DNA from 3 places in the Metabacillus sp. B2-18 genome. Region 1 is predicted to be linked to each of the others. Evidence: riboswitches for the same ligand, from Rfam matches in the RefSeq annotation. Region 1 holds a riboswitch; each other region holds the start of a gene.
The links. A riboswitch is a leader RNA that binds a small molecule or an ion and turns the genes downstream of it on or off. The one in region 1 is predicted to bind cyclic di-GMP.
Positions count from the first base shown of each region.

Region 1 (6,844 bases):
ATACCTTTGAACGAAAAAAGATGCTTATTGGTTAGTGGAATCTCAACTAACCAATAAGCATCTTTCTAAAAAACACCTTATAATTTTGCCTCTTTAAGAACAGACTGTATAAATTTAGCCTTTGCACCAGCATACTCATTTCCATTAGTCCATTCTTTTTTCGATAATTTCTTTTTCAAGCTTTCATATTCTAAAAGATGCTCTTTCGATTGTATAAGAAAATCACGAAATAAAAGATGTTCCTCCCACCATTGACTATCTAAAGGTACTGTATGTATATGAGCTATTCGATGTTGATGGGGAATCTCCATAAAATTCTCAGTCGTTAATACACGTGGATATAACTCGGCATAAACTTCTTTAACCACAATAAAAAAACGTCGAAACGGCAGCTGTTTATCATAAATTGATACATAAACATAAGGAGGTTGTGATAACGCATCAACAACCTTTTCAAGCTGACTTTCCTCTCTAACACCAATCATGATATCGATTATTGGTTTTGCTGATAAACCAATTATTGATGTACTTCCAATATGTTCAATCATTGGTTTAAGAAAACCTAGTTTAGATTGTAACATTTCCTTTTCAATCAGGTATTTTTGCGGCCATTTCGGATCATATTCTGACAATGAAACCTTCATATTCTTCTTCTCCTTCTAAACTTGTCTTATGTGAATAATCTTTACTAAGGACTGTTTTTATTGTCCTCTTTTAAAGTAATGAATAGATTGGAGATAATAGCATGCTAAAACAATTTCTACAATTCGCCATAAGAGGGAATGCAATTGACCTAGCAGTAGGAGTAATTATCGGAACGGCTTTTGGAAAAATCGTTAGCTCATTAGTTGATGATCTTGTCATGCCAGTAATAGGTGTACTTTTAGGCGGCATAAATTTGAAGGATTTCTCTTTACCTTTTGGAGCATCAGTTATTCAATATGGATCATTCTTACAAACTGTATTAGAATTTTTAATCATAACATATAGTATTTTCTTCTTTGTCCAACTATTTTATAAGCTCCGGAAATTAGACAACGACAAGCCTTTTGGTCAAACTAAAACTAACACTGAACTTCTACTGGAAGAAATACGTGATTTGCTAAAAGAAAAAAAGGATGACGAATAAATGAATCAAATTGCCATTAGGAACTTCTTAATTTAAAATATTTTCTTTATTCCATTAGCTTCATCAACTAGTTTCATTATTTCATTATCCGTCATTAAGTATCCGTGACACTCCATTAAAGCTTTTTGGACCTCATCCGTTAATCGGTCTAAATTATATGCACAAACACCGATTATATCCATTTCCGGCATTAACCTGTCTACTTCAAATTCAAATTCTTTCAATGTGCTATTAATATGTTTTTGAGTCGGCCATTCCACGTGACCCCAACACCTTATTTTCAAATTTTGATCAAAATAGGGATCTAATGTGTTAAAAAAGTAGTTTAGAATTGTTACTGTGTGGAAATTACCTGTGGAACAATAGAAATCAAAATTACTAATTTGGTGGACTCTCTTTATTTCATCTGCTTCTAATATATTTTTTAGTTTTTGTGATATTAAATGATTAATAGGCTCATTTTCAACAAACAAAACATATTCATTGTTTTTTATACCACTAATTATAAATTCAACAGCGTTTTGAACATAATCATCCAATTTCTCCGTAAAATACAGAATGTGACCTCCACCATTTTCATTTAATTTATATGTAAATTCAGCCATATTTTTTATCATATATGTTATTTTCTCCTTACCTTCAAACTGTTTAATCTATAGTAAGTCTCACATATAATAGTACAACAATTTCGTTGAAAAAGGTTATCAATTCTAAATAATATAACAAAATTAGTCATGATCTGCCGTTTGTTTAGCTTAAAATAAATGTTTTAAACATAATTATAGAGGTGGACTAGCATTATTTTATTCTATTTCTCTATTGTCTGTACCGTTAATCTTGACTACGACCAAATTGATGGTATTCTTGTCCTAACAATTAACATCAAATATGATAAACTAAGTATTATTTTTTGATAGGGATGTGAAGCTTTTGAAGAAATTTAAAATTGTGCTACCTGTAATGATCATAGTGTTTATTTTTGCGATTAGAGTACTTGACCAAAACTATGGTAGCGCTATTTCCATACAAATCCGAACGTTGATTTCTTTAGGTGGGGCTCTTTTTTCCGGCTTAATTACGTATTTTCTCTTTCCCAGTAATGAAAACCAAAAAAATTGATAGTAGTTTCCAACCATATATAGGGAACTGTTCATCTAACGTCTCATTAGAGCTTGATTACATACCGTCAAGCTCTTTTAATCTCCCTAATTCCGGTAATCACTAGCTACGATCGTATGTATGGTGAGTTTTTGCTATAGATAATACTTCTTTAGGCGTAACTTGACTCCAAGCTAGTTTTAAAAATGCTTCATAATGCTCAATAACCTTAAGTTGAAAAACTTAAAAAGCCAGCTGCAACTTCAGCTGACTTTTTAACAATCACTTATACTTTAAAGCGATCAATAATTGATTGTAGTTCTTCAGCCATTCCAGTTAAGGCTTTTGAGGCAGCTGTAATTTCCTCCATTGAAGCAAGTTGTTGCTCAGTTGTAGCCGCTACTTCTTCAGATGTTGCTGAACTTTCTTTTGCAATAATAGCTAGCTCATTGGCTGATGCTGTAACTTCTTGAATGGCAGCTGTTATTTGCTGTACAGTTGCTGAAACTTCTTCAATTTGTGGAGTCATAGTGTTCATTCTATTTAATATCGAATCAAATTTCTCAGATGTTTCTGTTGAGATTGTTAATCCCTGCTCTGCATTTTTAGATACCTCGCCCATTACCTGTACGGAATGATTTGTGTCTTTTTGTATAGATAAAATTAGTGTAGAGATCTGACCAGCTGATTGTTGAGATTGTTCTGCTAATTTGCGCACTTCATCAGCTACTACTGCAAATCCTTTTCCATGTTCACCGGCTCTTGCTGCCTCAATTGCGGCATTTAATGCAAGTAAATTTGTTTGATTAGCAATTTCAGAAATAGCATCTAGGATCTTTCCAATTTCCTGTGATCTTTTGGATAATGATTGAATGACCTTATTTGATTCAGTCACGGAAGCATGAATAAACTTCATTTGCTCCAAGCTATCTTTTACAAATTTCCCACCAACTTCTGCCTCACTGACAGTTTCTTGTGCTATATCAGAAACATTTGATGAGCTAGATGAAATTCTTAGAATTCCTTGTAGCACTTCATCTAATGCAGCATTATTTGCATCAATTTTAAATGTTTGGCTTTCGGCTCCACTAGCTACCTGTTGGATTGCTTCTGTTACTTGTTTAGTTCCAGCTGTCGATTGGTCTGCACTAGCAATCAACTCTTCAGAAGATGAACTCACCCTTTCTGATGCTGTTTGGAGACTTACAACCACTGCACGTAAATTTTCGACCATTTTGTTAAAGCTCTTGGACAATTGTCCTACTTCATCATTAGAATTAATGTTAATATCAACCGCTAAATCTCCATTAGCAATTTTTTCTGAAGAAGCAACTAAAATACGAATTGGTTGTAAAATAGAACGTATAATAACAAAAATAACAATAGCTCCGAGAATAGAGGATAGTACTACAGCTAATGTTTTTAAAAAGATTCCTTTAGCGGCTTCTGAGATTTCACTAGTATACATCGTACCAGCAATTTTCCAGCCTGTTAGTTCATTTGTAATAAAATCCATTTCCTTCGCTTTACCATCTATAGTATAGGAAAATTCACCAGTATTACTTTTAAATAAATTTCCTACCCAATCACCCGTTACCTTTTCACCTTGCTTAGAAGGATGAATTAAGTAAGTTTGAGTTTCATCAACAATTGTTACGTAGCCCTCTTCCCCAACCTTCACTACACTTATCATATCTTTCAGTACATTTAAGTTCACATCAACAGCCACTACACCTGAACCATCATTTAAAACTTTAGCAAATGTAACTGATGTTTCATTTGTATTAGCATCGATATACGGATCTGTAATAACAACTTCTCCTTTATTCTCCATTGCCAACGTATACCAAGGACGATCACGTGGGTCATAATCATCGGGGAGTTGAAGTGTTGGTGAAACAATCATTTCACCCGTATCTGTTCCAATATAAATTGCTTGTGCTCCTGGTTTTGTTTCAATATATTGATTAAATTTCAATTTAATTTTCGAAATTTCCTCGATATCAATTTTTGCATTAGCCGTTTTTGCTGTCTGAGCAAAATATTCAATGTCCTTTTCTATAGGAATTAGCTGTGAATTCATAGAAGAATCAATTAGTTGCACACTTTCCTTAGCTGTTTGAAGCATGCTATCTTGTAATTCAGATTTTGCAGATTGATAAGAGATAAATCCTATAGCAAGACTTGGTACAAGTAAAATGCATGCGAAGGCAATGATTAATTTTTTTCTAATCGTGAGATTTCTGTCAATACCTTTTAATACATTATTCTTTAAAACATGACGGATTTTCATGATGTTCTTTCTCCCTTTCTCGTCTCTATTACTCTTTGTAAAATAATAAAACTGCCCACATGATAAAAATAAGGACAGCTCACTAAAAAGTTTAAAGTTAATCATATCTGCAACTGGCTAGCATAAAATGATAAGCCCCTTTAGTTTTGCGTCCCATTTTTTCAAATGGTTTGCCCAATTTTATATTATATACAAATAATTTCGGCAATTCTGCCTATAAATTTAGTAGTACTATCATACTACTTATGACATAATTTGGCTATCTTTTTATGATAAATCATTATATTCTGAAACTTTTTCTATATAAAGAAAGAGCTATCATTTTGATAACCCTTTTCATTAAACCATTGTATAACGTTCATATAAATCCTTTAATGTTTCACACCCTAATCTTTTAAGCTTATTAACATAAATACTCCATAACTGTGCAGTCAACTTGGCATCCTCCAGAGCATGATGTCGACCAAAAATCGGTATTCCATTATGTTTGCAACATTCTTCAAGAGTGATAAGCTTTGCTCCAGGCTCTGCAATTCTGTACAAGAAGGACATATCTACAAGGCGGTGCTTAAATGGTGACCTGTAGAGCTTCCAAGAGGCATGCTGTAAAAACATCTTTTCATGGTTTGCATGATGAGCAACAAGTGTATAATCCTGGGCAAACCGAAAAAACTCGAACAAGGTTTCGGATAACAGCGGAGCAGTTGTTAATTGTTCGTTTGTTAGACCAGTCAAAGAACTAATTTCATTAGAAATTGGTTTTTCTGAGCGAACAAGTGAGTAAAAGGTTTCCTCTTCTTTAATTTCATCTCCCTTTACTTTAATTGCACCAATTGAAATAATTTGGTCTCCTTGATCGGGATAAAAACCTGTTGTTTCGATATCAAAAACAATGACGTTTAATTCAGTAAGAGGAATATTTAATGTCTCCTCCACCCTCATTTCACGTTGTAATTGTCTAAGGTAGGCTACTTGTTGCTGTGATTGGGCAGATTGAGAACCACCAAGCTTACCTCTCATAAAAAAAAACGGGTCAAATGTCATTCTAAACACCCTTTATCAATGATCCCCTGCACATATTGATGCAGTTTTTTACCATCTTTTAAGATTGATTTTATCTCTCTTTTTTCTTCCTTGGTCATTTTCTTAATGTTTAAATAATGCACATCATCATAACTTTCAGCACTTGCAAATAATAGTCTTCGGTATTCAAGCAACTTCTCAAAATTCTTTTTATAATAAAGCATTTCTTGTCGATAAGGATCTTTTTTACTAAGGATGGTAATTCTTTCGAGAGTAGAGGTTTCAATTATCCCCTCTTTCATTGCTAGTAACCTAACTGCATTAACATACGGTAAAAAAGCTCCTTTTTTTAGATCAATACATCCTTCATACTGGCCACTTTGTTCGACATAGATTTGTCCTAATGGACCAATCGAATGTTTAATATGTTGAATATTGTCCATAAATCGCTGTAAAAGCTTAGGATTTGTATTTCGATATTCAAAGATTGTAGATTTTAAGTCCTTTATAAAAGCATCATTTCCAACTAAGCTTCTACAGTCATAAAAGATCTGTAAAAAGCGAATGGATTCCCAGCTTTTTTCATCCATCCAAGCAACAAGTTGCTTTTCCCAGTCATCTAATGATTTACACCACAAAGGATTTGAGCTCATAACGTTTCCTTCACAATAAGGATATCCGATTAAATGAAGTCCTTTTGACAATTCTTCTCCAAGGGCAGAGAAATACTTACTTGCACGTTCTGATTTTTCTTCGTAAACTAAACCATGATCTTGATCGCTAATGATACCTTGTTCAATTCGTCCACCACTCCCAGTAATAAACCATGTAAAATCACAAGGTGGAGCCCCAGAGTTCCTTTCAAGATGAAAGAGTGCCACTTTACTAGCACTCTTCATCATCTCATCATGAAATTTATTTAACTCTATTGTATTTGATTCATAATTGTGGATATGTTCGTCTTTCCACTTTTTAATTGATTCATAGGAATCAAATGCACCGTGCATGAGAGACACTTCCTCACGTTTATTCAATATGAGCGTATCTAACCACTTATGTTGTTTAAGAGCCAACATTTTGATTTTTTGAAGCAAACACTTCTGGGTAACCATAGCTTCCGTGTTCGCTCATATCTAATCCCATTACTTCCTCTTCTTCTGTTACACGGAGACCATTCATTACTTTCTTAGCAATTGCTAAGATAACAAAAGATACAATGAATGCATAAAGGCCAGATACTGCAACACCCATAAATTGTACGCCAAGTTGATCAAATCCGCCACCATAGAATAAACCAGGCT
Region 1 is NZ_CP088245.1:1,692,779-1,699,622, reverse strand. It holds gene LPC09_RS08555 (GrpB family protein) at 78-644, opposite strand; gene mscL (large conductance mechanosensitive channel protein MscL) at 746-1,129, shown strand; gene LPC09_RS08545 (MEDS domain-containing protein) at 1,162-1,746, opposite strand; gene LPC09_RS08540 (methyl-accepting chemotaxis protein) at 2,514-4,520, opposite strand; cyclic di-GMP riboswitch class I at 4,626-4,705, opposite strand; gene LPC09_RS08535 (exonuclease domain-containing protein) at 4,860-5,564, opposite strand; gene LPC09_RS08530 (DUF294 nucleotidyltransferase-like domain-containing protein) at 5,561-6,550, opposite strand; gene LPC09_RS08525 (ammonium transporter) at 6,606-6,844, opposite strand, start outside.

Region 2 (6,844 bases), 2.5 Mb from region 1:
CTCTATGTATTGTTCTTTCACTTACATCAATTATGTCAGCAAGCTCCTTAATCGTCACTTCCTGATTTGCTTCTTCAATTAAATATTGAAGAATAAGGCGCTCCCTAGCGGAAACAATCATTCTCATCAACTCGTTTCAACATGAGTTATTGACATAGTTTAATTATAAATGTAGCTAGTATGTAGTTTCAAAAGATAGAAAAAGCAATTTTTTCAGGTATGATGATGACATTATTTAATTAGTGAATAAATGCTTGTTTTATATGTACCTTGCCCAACTTCATATTCCTGCATACTGCTTCAAAAATGCTGCTTATCTGCGGTTTATGAATGTTTATCTTCGATTATCAAAATTGATCTTCGATTAGACAATTCCCGATAACTTCCGCGCCGCCCCCCCAACATTTCACACCTAAAAGTATAAAAAGGATGCGCTACCCAAAGTAATCGCATCCTCCCTAATTATTTTAACTTTTCAACAATCTCATCATATTTCGGACTGTTTAAGAAATTATCAACTGATACGTGATAAGCAGTTGGCAACTTCGCTTTTGCACGATCTGTTAAGTCTTTGTGAGAAATAACGATGTCTGCATCAGCTGGGATGTTATTGATAGATGTGTTCGTTACGTCAACACCTTCAATGTCTGCTTTTTTTACTTTATTTCTTAAAATTGAGGCACCCATCGCACTTGAACCCATTCCTGCGTCACATGCGAAGATGACTTTTTTCACATTGCCAAAATCAAACTCTTCAGTTGAAGTTGCTTCAGTTGTTACTTCAGCACCTGTTAAGTTACCACTTACAGAGCTCTTTTTACCTTTCATTGCTTCCATTTTTTCAGTAGCTGCTGTTAAGTCTTCATCTTTTTGCTTACTTGTTTTCAAGATAAGTGATGCAACTAAGAAAGATACTGCTGCTGCTACAATTACACCAAGAAGAACTCCTACGTAGCCACCTTTTGGCGTCATTGCAAGTAATGCAATAATACTACCTGGAGATGGACTTGCTACTAGACCTGCGTTGAAAACTGTGAATGTGAATACACCACTAATTCCACCAGCGATTGCTGCAAGAAGTAACATAGGCTTCATTAAGATATACGGGAAGTAAATCTCATGAATACCACCAAGGAAGTGAATAATCACTGCACCAGGAGCTGTTTGTTTCGCTGAACCTCTGCCAAAGAACATATAAGCTAAAAGAATACCTAAACCAGGACCAGGGTTTGATTCAAGTAAGAATAAAACAGATTTACCAGCACTTGCTGCTTGCTCAATACCAATCGGACTTAAAATACCGTGGTTAATTGCATTGTTAAGGAATAAAACTTTTGCCGGCTCAATGAAAATACTTGCTAATGGAAGTAAGCCTGCATCAAAAATACCTTGAACCGCACCTGCTAATACTTTGTTTAACCCTTCAACAACTGGACCAATACCTAGTAAGGCAATAATCGTTAAAATGGCACCTAAAATTCCAGCTGTAAAGTTGTTTACTAACATTTCAAAGCCTTGACGAACTCGATCTTTAAATAGTCCATCAACCTTTTTGATTAAATATCCACCAAGTGGACCCATAACCATTGCACCTAAAAACATCGGGATATCCGCACCAACGATAACCCCCATTGTAGCTGTCGCACCAACGACACCACCACGTACGTCATAGATCATCTTACCACCAGTGTAACCAATTAATAGTGGAAGAAGATATGTGATCATTGGACCAACTAAAGCCCCTAATGTTTCATTTGGTACCCAACCTGTAGGAATGAATAAAGCTGTAATAATACCCCATGCAATAAATGCACCTATATTTGGCATAATCATGCCACTTAAATAACTACCAAAACGTTGAACTTTAACACGAAAATCGCCCTTGTTTTGAGTCGTTTCCATTATATTGTCACCTCTTTGTAATATGTGTACTTTCTTGTTTTAATAATAAAGCGATTACAACAACAAAACAATTTAAACTAAACTATATTTTGTCTGACACAATGTTGACAGAATTAATTTTGGAAAGAGTTGTTATTGGTTTGTCAATAGCTAATATTGTCGAAAACACTTTATTCTATTAACTTTTTTAAAATTTTCTTCATTTAAAAAGGAATGAACCTGATGGGAATTTATCAGATCCACTCCTTTGAAAACGCATTCATTTTCATGTGAATTACTTTAAAGAATTAGCCATTTCAACCATCACATCAGCTCCTAATGGTTCCTGACCTTTTAACATATGATGATATAGTCCATACACAGCTCCATTTTCCAAACACTCTATGCCTTCTCCAATATCCAATTCAGCATATTTTCCCATTCTTTTATTAGCAAGCTCCATTTCTTCCACTTGTAACTGCTCATACTCTAATAAGTCCTGTTCTTTCTGAGAAGCAATATAATATAATTCCTCATTTGTTTCTTCGTTGATAAAATGTAACTCTACCCGATGATGTTCCTGATTACCACCAAATTTCGTGATAAGTAAGGTGCCTTCTTCTTTACTTGGTGTAAATGGAAGTTCTTTTAGCTCAGGAATATCTAGGTTTGCTCTGTTCATTGTTTCCTCAACCGTCAACTCTTCGATCCTCTCAAAGCCTGTTGGGGCACTTCCACCAGTATTGCCGCTAGTAAGATATACTGCACCCCCAATAACTAAGAAAGAAAAAATAATAACAAACACATCTAATTTTCTGCTTTTTCTAGTTCTCTTCATGATCCTTAGGTTATTATTTACGTTTACTTCCACACTCAACATTCCTCCTAAAAATTTTCAAATAAATTTTTCTACCCTCCTTTCGCCCTAGTATATTATATGAAAATACCTATATATCCAATCATTTACATTGTTAACAAAATCTTCATCTCTTTTTGAACTTTCTTGTTTTTATGAAACAATCCCTCTCTTTCTTGCGTTATATCATTTTTGTAAGCCAAAAAAGCCCAGAGTCTACGTTTGACTCTGGGCTTTTCCACTAATTAATAACTTTTGATATTAAAACCGAAGGATTTTCTGCAAGATTCAATTCTTTTCCACTTTCTAAAAAGCGAATAACTGGTCGTTGTAAATGAGTTTTTATTCCTATCACAATCGCCTGCTCACCTGTATAGAGCTCCACTTTTGTACCTGGTAGATAAGAAGGAACACTGTTCACAAATGCCTGAACTACTTTGTGAGAATATTCATCATCACTTTTTGTCATAATCAATTCTAACGCTTCATGTGGAGGCAGTTTTTGATTTGAAAGCATACGATCATACAAGTTTGCTATCCCACAAATTTGCGGAAATTCTAATACTTCTTTGTCCTTAAGTCCCCTAGGATAGCCTTTTCCATTTAATAGCTCATGATGTTGAAAAGCAACATGAGCAGATAGTAAACTAATTTCGCGACTTTCCTTAATCACCTCAAAGCCTTTTGCAGGATGTTCTGCTTCTTGATCTGTTACAGCCTTTCCGATATCATGCAGCAACGCCCCTATGGCAAGATCTCTTAACTGAACAGGAGAATAACTCATTTGCTTTGATATTTGTAAACATAACAATGCTACGTTTACAGAGTGAGCATATTTCTCCAATCCTTCTGAAATAGAGGTTGTTGGAATTAAAATGATCGTTTTAAGAGCATTTACTTCATGGATAAGAGTCATGGCAGCTTTTTGAATAGCTACAACATTTAATCTTTTTCCTTTTTTCACATCTTCAAATGCTTCTTGCACAACAGCAATTATATCCATCCAAGTTGGCATGTCCAGCATTTCATCCAATGTAATTCCAAATGACTCAGCATCTTCTACCACAAGAGTTGTTACTCCAATTTCTTTAATACGTTCCAAATAGTTAGGATGAATTGTACGTCCTGCTGCTAAAAGGATCCGTCTCATCCGATCATAAACAGGCATTGCCAATTGCATGGCCTGTGGGTTGTAATCCTCTATATCAATAAATCTCATGATATCCTCCTTGTTGCTATCTTTCTTTGAAATCAAAAACTTTTTCAAGTCTCAACTACGTTTGGCTATTGAAAAATAACAAAAAATCCACCGATAAACACGGAGGATTGCTGTACAAAGCTCTTCCACTCATCAGCAATCCAGCCACCATAGATTTCTCCTTAGGTCTGTGACTTTGCGTCTCCATTTTTCAATGAATTTGCCTTTATTATATAAGGTTGTTGTTTTCGTTTATTAACAAATATACCATGAGATTTACGTTTATTAATAGCTTTAATTTCTTCCAATGAATTCTAAGAAGAGATACAAAAAACCCCTAAATGAGTTTTAAGGGATTCTTTACTTAGCTTGATTTTATCTCGACCTTATGTGACATGCTACCGATGATCCACTCTGCCGCTTCTTCTATTGCCATTATGGAAAGATCTATAGTTGGACATCCAAGGTTAACCATTACTGTTTCAGCGAATTGTAATTCTTCCTTAATCCGTTCAATTTTCGCATAACTTGAATCCGGAGATAACCCTAAGTGCTTCAATCTTTCTCCCCTTATTTCTCTTAGTTTCTCAGGTGACATCGTTAACCCAATACATTTTCCTTCTGACAACTTAAAAAGTTCTTCAGGAGGAGAAACCTCAGGGACTAATGGGATATTTGCTACCTTAACCATTTTATTAGCCAAATACATCGACAATGGTGTCTTTAAAGTTCTTGAAACACCGATGAGAACGATATCCGCCTCCTTGATTCCACGCATATCCTTTCCATCGTCATATTGCACAGCAAATTCAATGGCTTCAATTCTACGAAAATAGGAGTTATCAGGTACTTCTATTATACTTGGTTTTTGTACCGGTTGTTTATTTAGCTTAGTTGCAAATGTCTCCAATAGTGGACCTATTAAGTCAATCACCGTAACATCTTCTTCATTCGCTTTATGATCAAGATGCTTTTTAAATAGTGGAGTAAAGAGTGTATAGGCAATGATAGCGTTGCTTAGCTTCGCGAGAGCAATCAGATCATTTATTTCTTCCTTATTTTCTATATAGGAGATTGTTTTAATGTTAAACTCTGTTCCGATAAATTGGGCAGCAACTGTTTTGACCAACAGCTCTGCTGTATCACCCACCGAATCAGAAAGAACATAGACAATTTCTTTTTCATACACTTATAATCACCTATTCTTTGAACTTATTATCTTCTGAAACATTACCACATTCATCTTGCCTAAAGGTAGTATAATGCTTACTCTTACTCCAGAAAATTTCATCATTTGTTAGTAAAATCTACTTTTCTGTTAACGATACTCGAAACCTTTGAAATCGACGAAACTCTACAAATATCGGGTGGTGACAGTAAGAAACAACATTAATAGCAAAATAAACGGAATTCAATGTGAAGAATGTCATCGTACACAAGCGTTAAAAATGAATCTTGTTAAAGAATTTCAAAAAGAAGTGTATGAGCGGATTTCCACAAAGCCAGTGAGAATCACTCAGGAGTATAAAGAAGATTTAAGTAAATTACTAGCAAGCCTGCCGATTCGAATACTAAGTAAACCATATCGACTTATGCGGTACTTGAATGAAACTCGGAAGGTGTTTAAGTTGTATAGAGATAATAAGGGGTAAGCACTCATACTCTTTTATAAAAAGAATACTCTACTACCAACTTTAAAAGTCAGCAGTAGAGTATTCATCCAACAACTCTTCAAATTCCCCATGTGGTACAGGCCTCGAAAAGTAAAATCCTTGGGCCTCGATACGAGGCCACTGAAAAAGTCCAAGTAAAAGGTAGAAAGATTCACTTAGGTGAACTTTTCTACCTTTTTTACTTTATAATTAAAATTATAAATATAAGTGGGTGGTTTCCAATGATACAAAAACAACAAACAATGATGTTTAGTCCATATGTGGCTCTATATGATATCGTCGTTCCTCAGGATAATATGTTACGAAGAATTAAGGATCTAATTGACTTTTCTTTTATTTACGAAGAATTAAAGGATAAATATTGTCTAGATAATGGGCGGAATGCGATAGATCCTATTCGCATGTTTAAATATTTGTTTTTGAAAACCATTCATGATGTTTCAGATGTTGATATTATCGAGCGTTCAAAATATGATATGTCCTTCAAATATTTTTTGGATATGGCTCCGGAGGAAGCCGTTATTGATTCAAGTTCTTTGACAAAGTTTCGTAAGCTTAGGTTAAAAGACATGAACTTATTAGACATGCTTATCAATAAGACAGTGGAGATTGCCATTGAGAAAGAGATTATTAAAAGCAAGTCCATTATTGTAGATGCCACCCATACAAAGGCGAGATATAATCAAATGACTCCAAAAGAAATACTAATGGAGCGCTCCAAAAACCTCAGAAAAGCAATTTATAAAATTAACGAGAGTATGAAGAAGAAATTCCCCGTAAAGCCAAACAATGATCTACTTGAAGATGAGATTACTTATTCCCAAGAGCTCATTGAAGTGATTGAAAAGGAAGAAAGCCTTTTAGAGTATCCAAAAGTCAAGGAACATCTTAATCTCCTGAAAGAAGCCGTTGCAGATGATATCGAACAGCTACAGTCCATGAATGATCTAGATGCCAAAGTCGGACACAAAGCAGCTGACTCATCATTCTTTGGCTATAAAACTCATCTGGCGATGAGTGAAGAGCGAATTATTACAGCCGCAACGATTACAACCGGAGAAAAAAATGATGGAAAAGAGCTACAGACACTTGTTGAGAAAAGTATAGATGCAGGAATGGAAATTGAAACGGTTATTGGGGATACTGCGTATTCTGAGAAAGACAACATTCAATATAGTAAGGAAAATGGAATTAAACTGGTCTCAAAATTAAATCCTTCCATAACTCAGGGTACCC
Region 2 is NZ_CP088245.1:4,357,064-4,363,907, forward strand. It holds gene LPC09_RS22005 (BglG family transcription antiterminator) at 1-121, opposite strand, end outside; gene LPC09_RS22010 (PTS mannitol transporter subunit IIBC) at 463-1,902, opposite strand; gene LPC09_RS22015 (hypothetical protein) at 2,177-2,752, opposite strand; gene LPC09_RS22020 (HD-GYP domain-containing protein) at 2,979-3,956, opposite strand; cyclic di-GMP riboswitch class I at 4,088-4,170, opposite strand; gene LPC09_RS22025 (pyruvate, water dikinase regulatory protein) at 4,300-5,124, opposite strand; gene LPC09_RS22030 (bh protein) at 5,306-5,587, shown strand; gene LPC09_RS22035 (IS1182 family transposase) at 5,830-6,844, shown strand, end outside.
Region 2: another riboswitch for cyclic di-GMP. It lies ahead of LPC09_RS22020 (HD-GYP domain-containing protein); the one in region 1 lies ahead of LPC09_RS08540 (methyl-accepting chemotaxis protein).

Region 3 (6,844 bases), 2.0 Mb from region 1:
CCTGTCTAATTCCTAATTCCCTGCCAAAACGTTGCTCTGCAATTTCCTCAGCAGCGTTGGGCTGGTTATTGAATTGTTGACGTACCAGCTCAGAGAAAGAAGTTTCTGTTCTTTTATAGCTTTGTGTATCAATATTAGCCATGTTGTGGCCGATTTGATCAAGCTGCTTTTGAAGCTGACTCATCGTATTCGTCGCTGTTATCATTGAGCGTAGCATTTACTAGTACCCCCTATTATATGCGGCCAATTTCGTTCGCGGCCTTGTCCATACTTTTATCATAAGCTTGTAATACCTTTTGATTCGCTTCAAACGAACGGTACGCTGTCATCATATCTGTATACGTACGTCCAACATCTACTGTTGAAGTTTCTAAATAATTTTGTCTTAGATTATATTGAATGTTATCGTTGTTTACTGCAGTTGGCAGTTCTTCATTATTGAAAGTACGGAATAAACCATTACCTTCTTTTACAAGGTTACGAACATCCGCTTCAAAACGAACATCAATTTGTGCTACGAACTCTCCATCCGCAATTACTTCTCCATCAGGCGTTACTTGGAATTCGCTAGATTGAATGGAGATTGGCTGGCCTGTTGTAGATAGTACTGGATTTCCTCCAGAAGTTAGGATCCCGTTATTATCTAGTGTAAAGTGACCGTTACGAGTATAACGCTCTTCACCTGCTTGGTTTTGAACGGCAAAAAACAAAGCACCTTTTACATTCGTTTCTGCGTTTAAGGGAATAATTTCTTCTAAAAGCGCTACATCCGTGTACAAGCCAGTTTCTTTAAGACCGCCTTGTGAAAAAGTGCTTTGTAATTCTTGAACGTAAGCACCTGTGTTAATCGAACCAATCGGTGTGATTTGACCAAAACTTGAACCATTTGTTGTTGGTACTGATTTATTTTCCATTCTATTTAAAAGCATTTCGGGAAATGCGCGGACACTTGCTTGATCCGCTTTATAACCAGCTGTATTGGCATTTGCCATATTATTTGAAAGCATTTCAGTACGTCTTTGCTGTGCAAGCATTCCTGCTGTTGCTGTATATAAACCTCTTAACATCTGTACACCCACCTTAGTCACATAGTTGTTACCGTACAAATGAATTCTTTTCGACAGAATTCCCTATCATTTATTATAAAGGACATTGGCAGTTTTCTCATTACATTTTTTCATAAATTACCTGTTATATTTTAGGGGAAAATAATGATAGGAACCCACTCCTATATTTTTTTACCGGACAAGCCCTTATACTTAAGAAAAATCTGAAAAAGGCAAACTTGTTGAAAAACAAGGACGCAAAGCTATGGGCCTACCCAATGTTCAACATTGCAAGGCTGCCAAGCTGCCAGGCTCCTTTTTGAGCCATGGGGCTATTGAAAAGGAGAGGCTAATGATGAAAATAAAGGTTGTAGTTCTGACATTACTATTCTTACTAGGATCTCAACTAGGAGGTCTAGCTTTGAATCATAAAGCACAAGCTGAGGGTCTGTCGCCGGGCTATTCAACATGGCTCTGGGATACGAGTAAAATTGTAAATGACCGCGAAGTTACATTACAGTTTTTAGAAGCAAAGCAAGTATCACACGTGTTTTTGCAGATTGACCGTAGTATTGATGTTACCTATTATCACACTTTTATTAGCGAAGCTGCGAAGCTAGGTATGGATGTTTACGCGTTAGATGGTGCACCTAACTGGGGTGCTAACAATAAAGCATTTTTGAACTTTTTAAATTGGGTAAGTGGTTATCAAAATGGGGCAGCTACTGGTCAGAAGTTCGCCGGAATTCACCTTGATATTGAGCCTTATTTAACAGAGCAATGGACAACAAACTATGGGGCTGCTGTTCTTAAATACCAAGGAGCGATTTTAGCTGCCGCTAATACTGCATCTGGTTTAGGCATCAGTCTTGCAGTTGACATTCCGTTTTGGTTTGATGAAATGAACTTCCGTAACAAACACGGAAAAGGCAATCTAGCCGAATGGGCGTTAAAAAATACAGACGAAGTGACCATTATGGCCTACCGTGACAAAGCCGTTGGCCCAAATGGCATTATTGAATTAGTGAAATATGAGATGGATCTCGCTGTGTTGCTTAATAAAGATGTAACGATCGCAGTTGAGACGATGAATCTCGGTATTAGTGACGGATTTTTAACGTTTTTCGAAGAAGGTCAGGCGGAAATGAATAATCAGCTGGGGCTTGTTTTAGAGCAATATCAGGGTTATTCCAGTTTTGGTGGGTTTGCTGTGCATCATGTTGGTAGTTGGATGGAGTTGAAGTAGGGGATTGGATTGGAGTTGGGTTTTGGCGTGAATTTACTTGGTGAATTCATGCTTTTTTTATGGAGTTTTTTGGGGGGCGTGGATTTTTGGGGTGGGTTTTCTTAATAGGTATGATTAAGACTAATTTGCTCATATTTTGCTCTTGGTTTCGTCTTCGTGGCGCGATGATGACCATCTTCCTCTTGTTTTGCTCTTGGATTGGTCTTCATGGCCACGATGATGACCATCTTTCTCTTGTTTTACTCTTAGATTGGTCTTCATGGCCACGATGATACCATCTTCTTCTTGTTTTACTCTTGGATTGGTCTTCATGGCCACGATGATGACCATCTTCCTCTTGTTTTACTCTTGGATTTGTCTTCATGGACGCGATGATGACCATCTTCCTCTTTTCTTACTCTTGGTTTGGTCTTCATGACCGCGATGATGACCATCTTCCTCTTGTTTTACTCTTGGTTTGGTCTTCATGGACGCGATGATGACCATCTTCCTCTTGTCTTACTCTTGGTTTGGTCTTCATGACCAAAATGATGACCATCTTCCTCTAATTCCACTCCCTAATTGGTCTTCATAACTTGGATGAAAACCATCTTCTTCTTTTTTAGCTCTTGGATTGGTCTTCATAACTAATGAACGACATTTCTCTCTTCCTCAGATCTTTTTTGTCGTTCTCTCCACGATGAACGACACTACTCTCTTCACCGCTCCTGTTTTGTCGTTCATACCCCGATGAACGACACTACTCTCTTCCACCGCTCCTGTTTTGTCGTTCATAATCCCGATGAACGACACTACACTCTCCCCTGCTCCTAACCAATCATCATCCCAATATAAATATTTCTACCTAACCTACCCCAGCAAAAAAGCCTCATAAAACTAACAATATAAACAAGACAAAAAAAGAGCCTGTACACACAGGCTCAAAAGCTTACTTATCCGAATTTTTTGCGTGGAAGTTTGTCCATGTTGTCAAGCATAATTCCTGTTCCGATTGCTACACAATCCATTGGTGATTCCGCAACTAGTACAGGGACTTTTAGTTCTTCTGCTAGTAGCTGATCAAGGCCGTTTAGAAGGGCTCCGCCACCTGTTAAGATCACGCCGCGGTCGATAATGTCGGCTGATAGTTCTGGAGGAGTGCGTTCTAATACACTCTTAGCAGCTTGTACAATCGCAGCAACTGGTTCACGAAGTGCTGATTCTACTTCGGTTGAATTTACTGTAATTGTGCGAGGTAATCCTGTCACCATATCACGTCCACGAATATTAATTTCTTCATAACGTGCGCCTGGGAATACCGTTGCAACATTGATTTTAATATCTTCAGCTGTACGTTCACCGATTAGAAGCTTGTACTCTCTTTTAATATATTGCAGGATTTCATTATCAAACTTGTCCCCTGCCATTTTAATAGAAGAGGCGGTGACAATATCGCCCATTGATAACACAGCGACATCAGTTGTACCACCGCCTATATCTACTACCATGTTTCCATAAGGTTGGAAGATGTCCATACCGGCACCAATGGCCGCTACTTTTGGTTCTTCCTCTAGGAATACATTTTTTCCACCGCTTTTTTCAGCAGCTTCTTTAATGGCTTTTTGCTCAACAGATGTAATATTCGTTGGGCAGCAAATTAACATGCGTGGTTTTGAAAATAATCCTTTTACATTTAACTTATTGATAAAATGCTTTAACATTGCTTCTGTTACTTCAAAGTCTGCGATGACGCCATCTTTTAATGGGCGAATGGCAACAATATTCCCAGGAGTACGTCCTACCATACGTCTTGCTTCTTCACCAACGGCAAGAACCTTTCCGGAATTCTTGTCTAACGCAACAACGGAAGGTTCATTTAGAACAATTCCTTTACCCTTAACATGAATCAGTACATTTGCCGTACCAAGATCTATACCAATATCCCTCGCGAACATTCTATCTATATCCTCCTTGCAAATCTCATTCCCGTGATTAGTTTAACCTAATTAAATATTGTATCATAAAATCGCAAAAATAGTATGATTTTGTAAAATAATTTCAAGTATTTATGTAGGAATATGTCGATTATGAAAGATGTAGATAGAATGTGCTTATTTCACTGGTTCTTCTTCTAAAATCTCGTCCTTCTTGTACTTAAGCTTTGTTGCTTCTCCACCACGCAAATGTCTAATTGATTTATGGTAATCTAGTATCTCCTTTACCTCATTCGCAAGATCAGGGTTAATTTCAGGTAACCTTTCTGTTAAATCCTTATGGACGGTACTTTTGGAAACTCCAAACTCCTTCGCAATAACGCGAACTGTTTTCTTTGTCTCCACGATATACTTCCCAATCTTGATTGTGCGTTCTTTGATGTAATCGTGCACACCACTCTACCTCCCTAATATGGATGTGAGAAGTGTGAAATGAGACTCGCATACAAAAGTCACTTTGGCTGAATTTCTCTTAGATGATCGTATGATGTCTCTATTACAGCGATTATAAATTACACTCACGATCCCTCACCTCAAACACTCTCTTTGAATAGGTTTGTAAACATTTTATTAGCTTGGATTAAGATATATGCAAGAAAACTCAAGTGGGACAAGGGATTCTTTGAATTTTTTTCAAAAACACCCGTTTAGGACAGGAAATCTGAGGGTTTGGAGGTTGTTTTTTTGAATCTGATTTTTTTCCGGGGTGAAAGGAAATAGTAGCTGGGTGAATTATTTCCCGAGAAATTTGTCGATGTTTGAGAGCGATCGCGAGGTATAAGAAAAACACACTCTAATAGTGTATTAGGGAGGTTGAGAAATTATTTCTATTTTTGAAGATTTTTTTGATTTTCTGGATGTAAAATTGGGAGTACGTGGCGGTGGGTTTTTAATGCCTTTTAGGGGCCCTGTTACATTATTGTTTATGTGACTACCCTCTATATCCTATATATCACTCCACCACTCCTCTAAAGCTCTTGAGTGATGCCTAGCAGCATCAAATTCGATCAACAAGTTATGCATATGTGAAACATTGTGAAACAAGAAATTTCGGGGAGTGACAGGCACCAAAAAACCCGAACCAACTTCTGATTCGGGCGTGTGAAACATTATGTGAAACAAGAAAACTCGGGAAGTGACAGGCACCACCAAAACTCCGCGGACCGGCCCCCTCTAGTCCATCCAGACCTCCCCATCTTTGTAAGTCATCTGCTCAGGGTAGCGCAGGTTGAGTACTTCTTCTTGTGTTTTGATGGATGGTGCTTTTGTTGAGAGTGATACGATTACGTTTGTTAGGATGGCTGCTGTGGCGCCGAAGATTCCTGCGCCGGTGTCGATGATGCCTGCGATGGTGAAGCCGCCGTATTTGCTGGCGAAGATGTAGATAAGTGTGACGGCAAGACCGACGAGCATTCCAGAGATGACTCCTGGTGTGTTAGAGCGTTTCCACCATACTCCGATTAAGAGAGCTGGGAAGAAGGTTCCTGATGCGAGAGCGAAGGCCCAGGCAACGATTTGCGTGATAGCTCCTGGTGGGTTTAAGGCGATAAGACCCGCGAATAAAGTTGCAATAACAATGGACCAACGTGCTACTGATAGACGGTTCTTTTCTGATGCGTTTGGCTTCATAACTCGATAGTAAATGTCGTGTGCAAATGAAGATGAGATCGCAATCATTAGTCCACCTGCAGTTGAAAGGGCAGCAGCCATTGCACCAGCTGCAACTAAGCCGATAACGAACATCCCTAGGTTCGCAATTTCAGGTGTTGCCATAACGACGATATCATTTGAAATGATTAGTTCACTCCATTGAAGAACTCCATCTCAATTGCCGTCTGCAAGCTGGAGCTTTCCAGTGTTGACCCATGATGTTGTCCATGCTGGTAATTCAGATAGCTTTTGTCCTGCTACTTGTGTCATTAAAATGAAGCGAGAAAATGCTGCGTATGCCGGAGCAGATAAATATAAAAGTCCGATAAACAAAATCGCCCATGCTCCTGACCATCTTGCTGCTTTCATCGTTGAAACGGTATAGAAACGAACGATTACGTGTGGAAGACCAGCTGTTCCTGCCATTAATGTGAACATAAGGGCTAAGAACTGCCATTTCGTTCCGTTTGTAAATGGTGCGAAATATTCAGAGATTCCTAGCTGACGATCAAGCTCACCCATTTCCTCTACAATTTTTCCGTAGGATAACCATGGTGCTGGGTTTCCAGTGATTTGCAGTGACATGAAAATAACCGGGATTAAGTAAGCAATAATCAAGATGATATACTGTGCAACCTGTGTCCATGTGATTCCTTTCATCCCACCAAATGCAGCATAAAAGGCAATAAGCACAACCCCAATCATCGTTCCTAGCTTTGCATCAATTTCAAACAGCCGCCCGATAACAACCCCTGAACCTGAAAGCTGACCGATTGAGTATGTGAAGCTGATGATGATCGTACAAATCGCGGCAATCACACGTGCAGTGTGGGAATTGTAACGGTCACCGATGAACTCTGGTACTGTGTAACGACCGTATTTTCTTAATTGAGGTGCTAGTAAGAATGTAAGAAGTAAATATCCTCCTG
Region 3 is NZ_CP088245.1:4,814,156-4,820,999, forward strand. It holds gene LPC09_RS24080 (flagellar hook-basal body protein) at 1-217, opposite strand, end outside; gene LPC09_RS24085 (flagellar hook-basal body protein) at 234-1,067, opposite strand; cyclic di-GMP riboswitch class I at 1,269-1,358, shown strand; gene LPC09_RS24090 (amidase) at 1,399-2,292, shown strand; gene LPC09_RS24095 (hypothetical protein) at 2,498-2,674, opposite strand; gene LPC09_RS24100 (rod shape-determining protein) at 3,225-4,226, opposite strand; gene spoIIID (sporulation transcriptional regulator SpoIIID) at 4,383-4,658, opposite strand; partial or broken gene LPC09_RS24110 (sodium:solute symporter family protein) at 5,439-6,844, opposite strand, start outside.
Region 3: another riboswitch for cyclic di-GMP. It lies ahead of LPC09_RS24090 (amidase); the one in region 1 lies ahead of LPC09_RS08540 (methyl-accepting chemotaxis protein).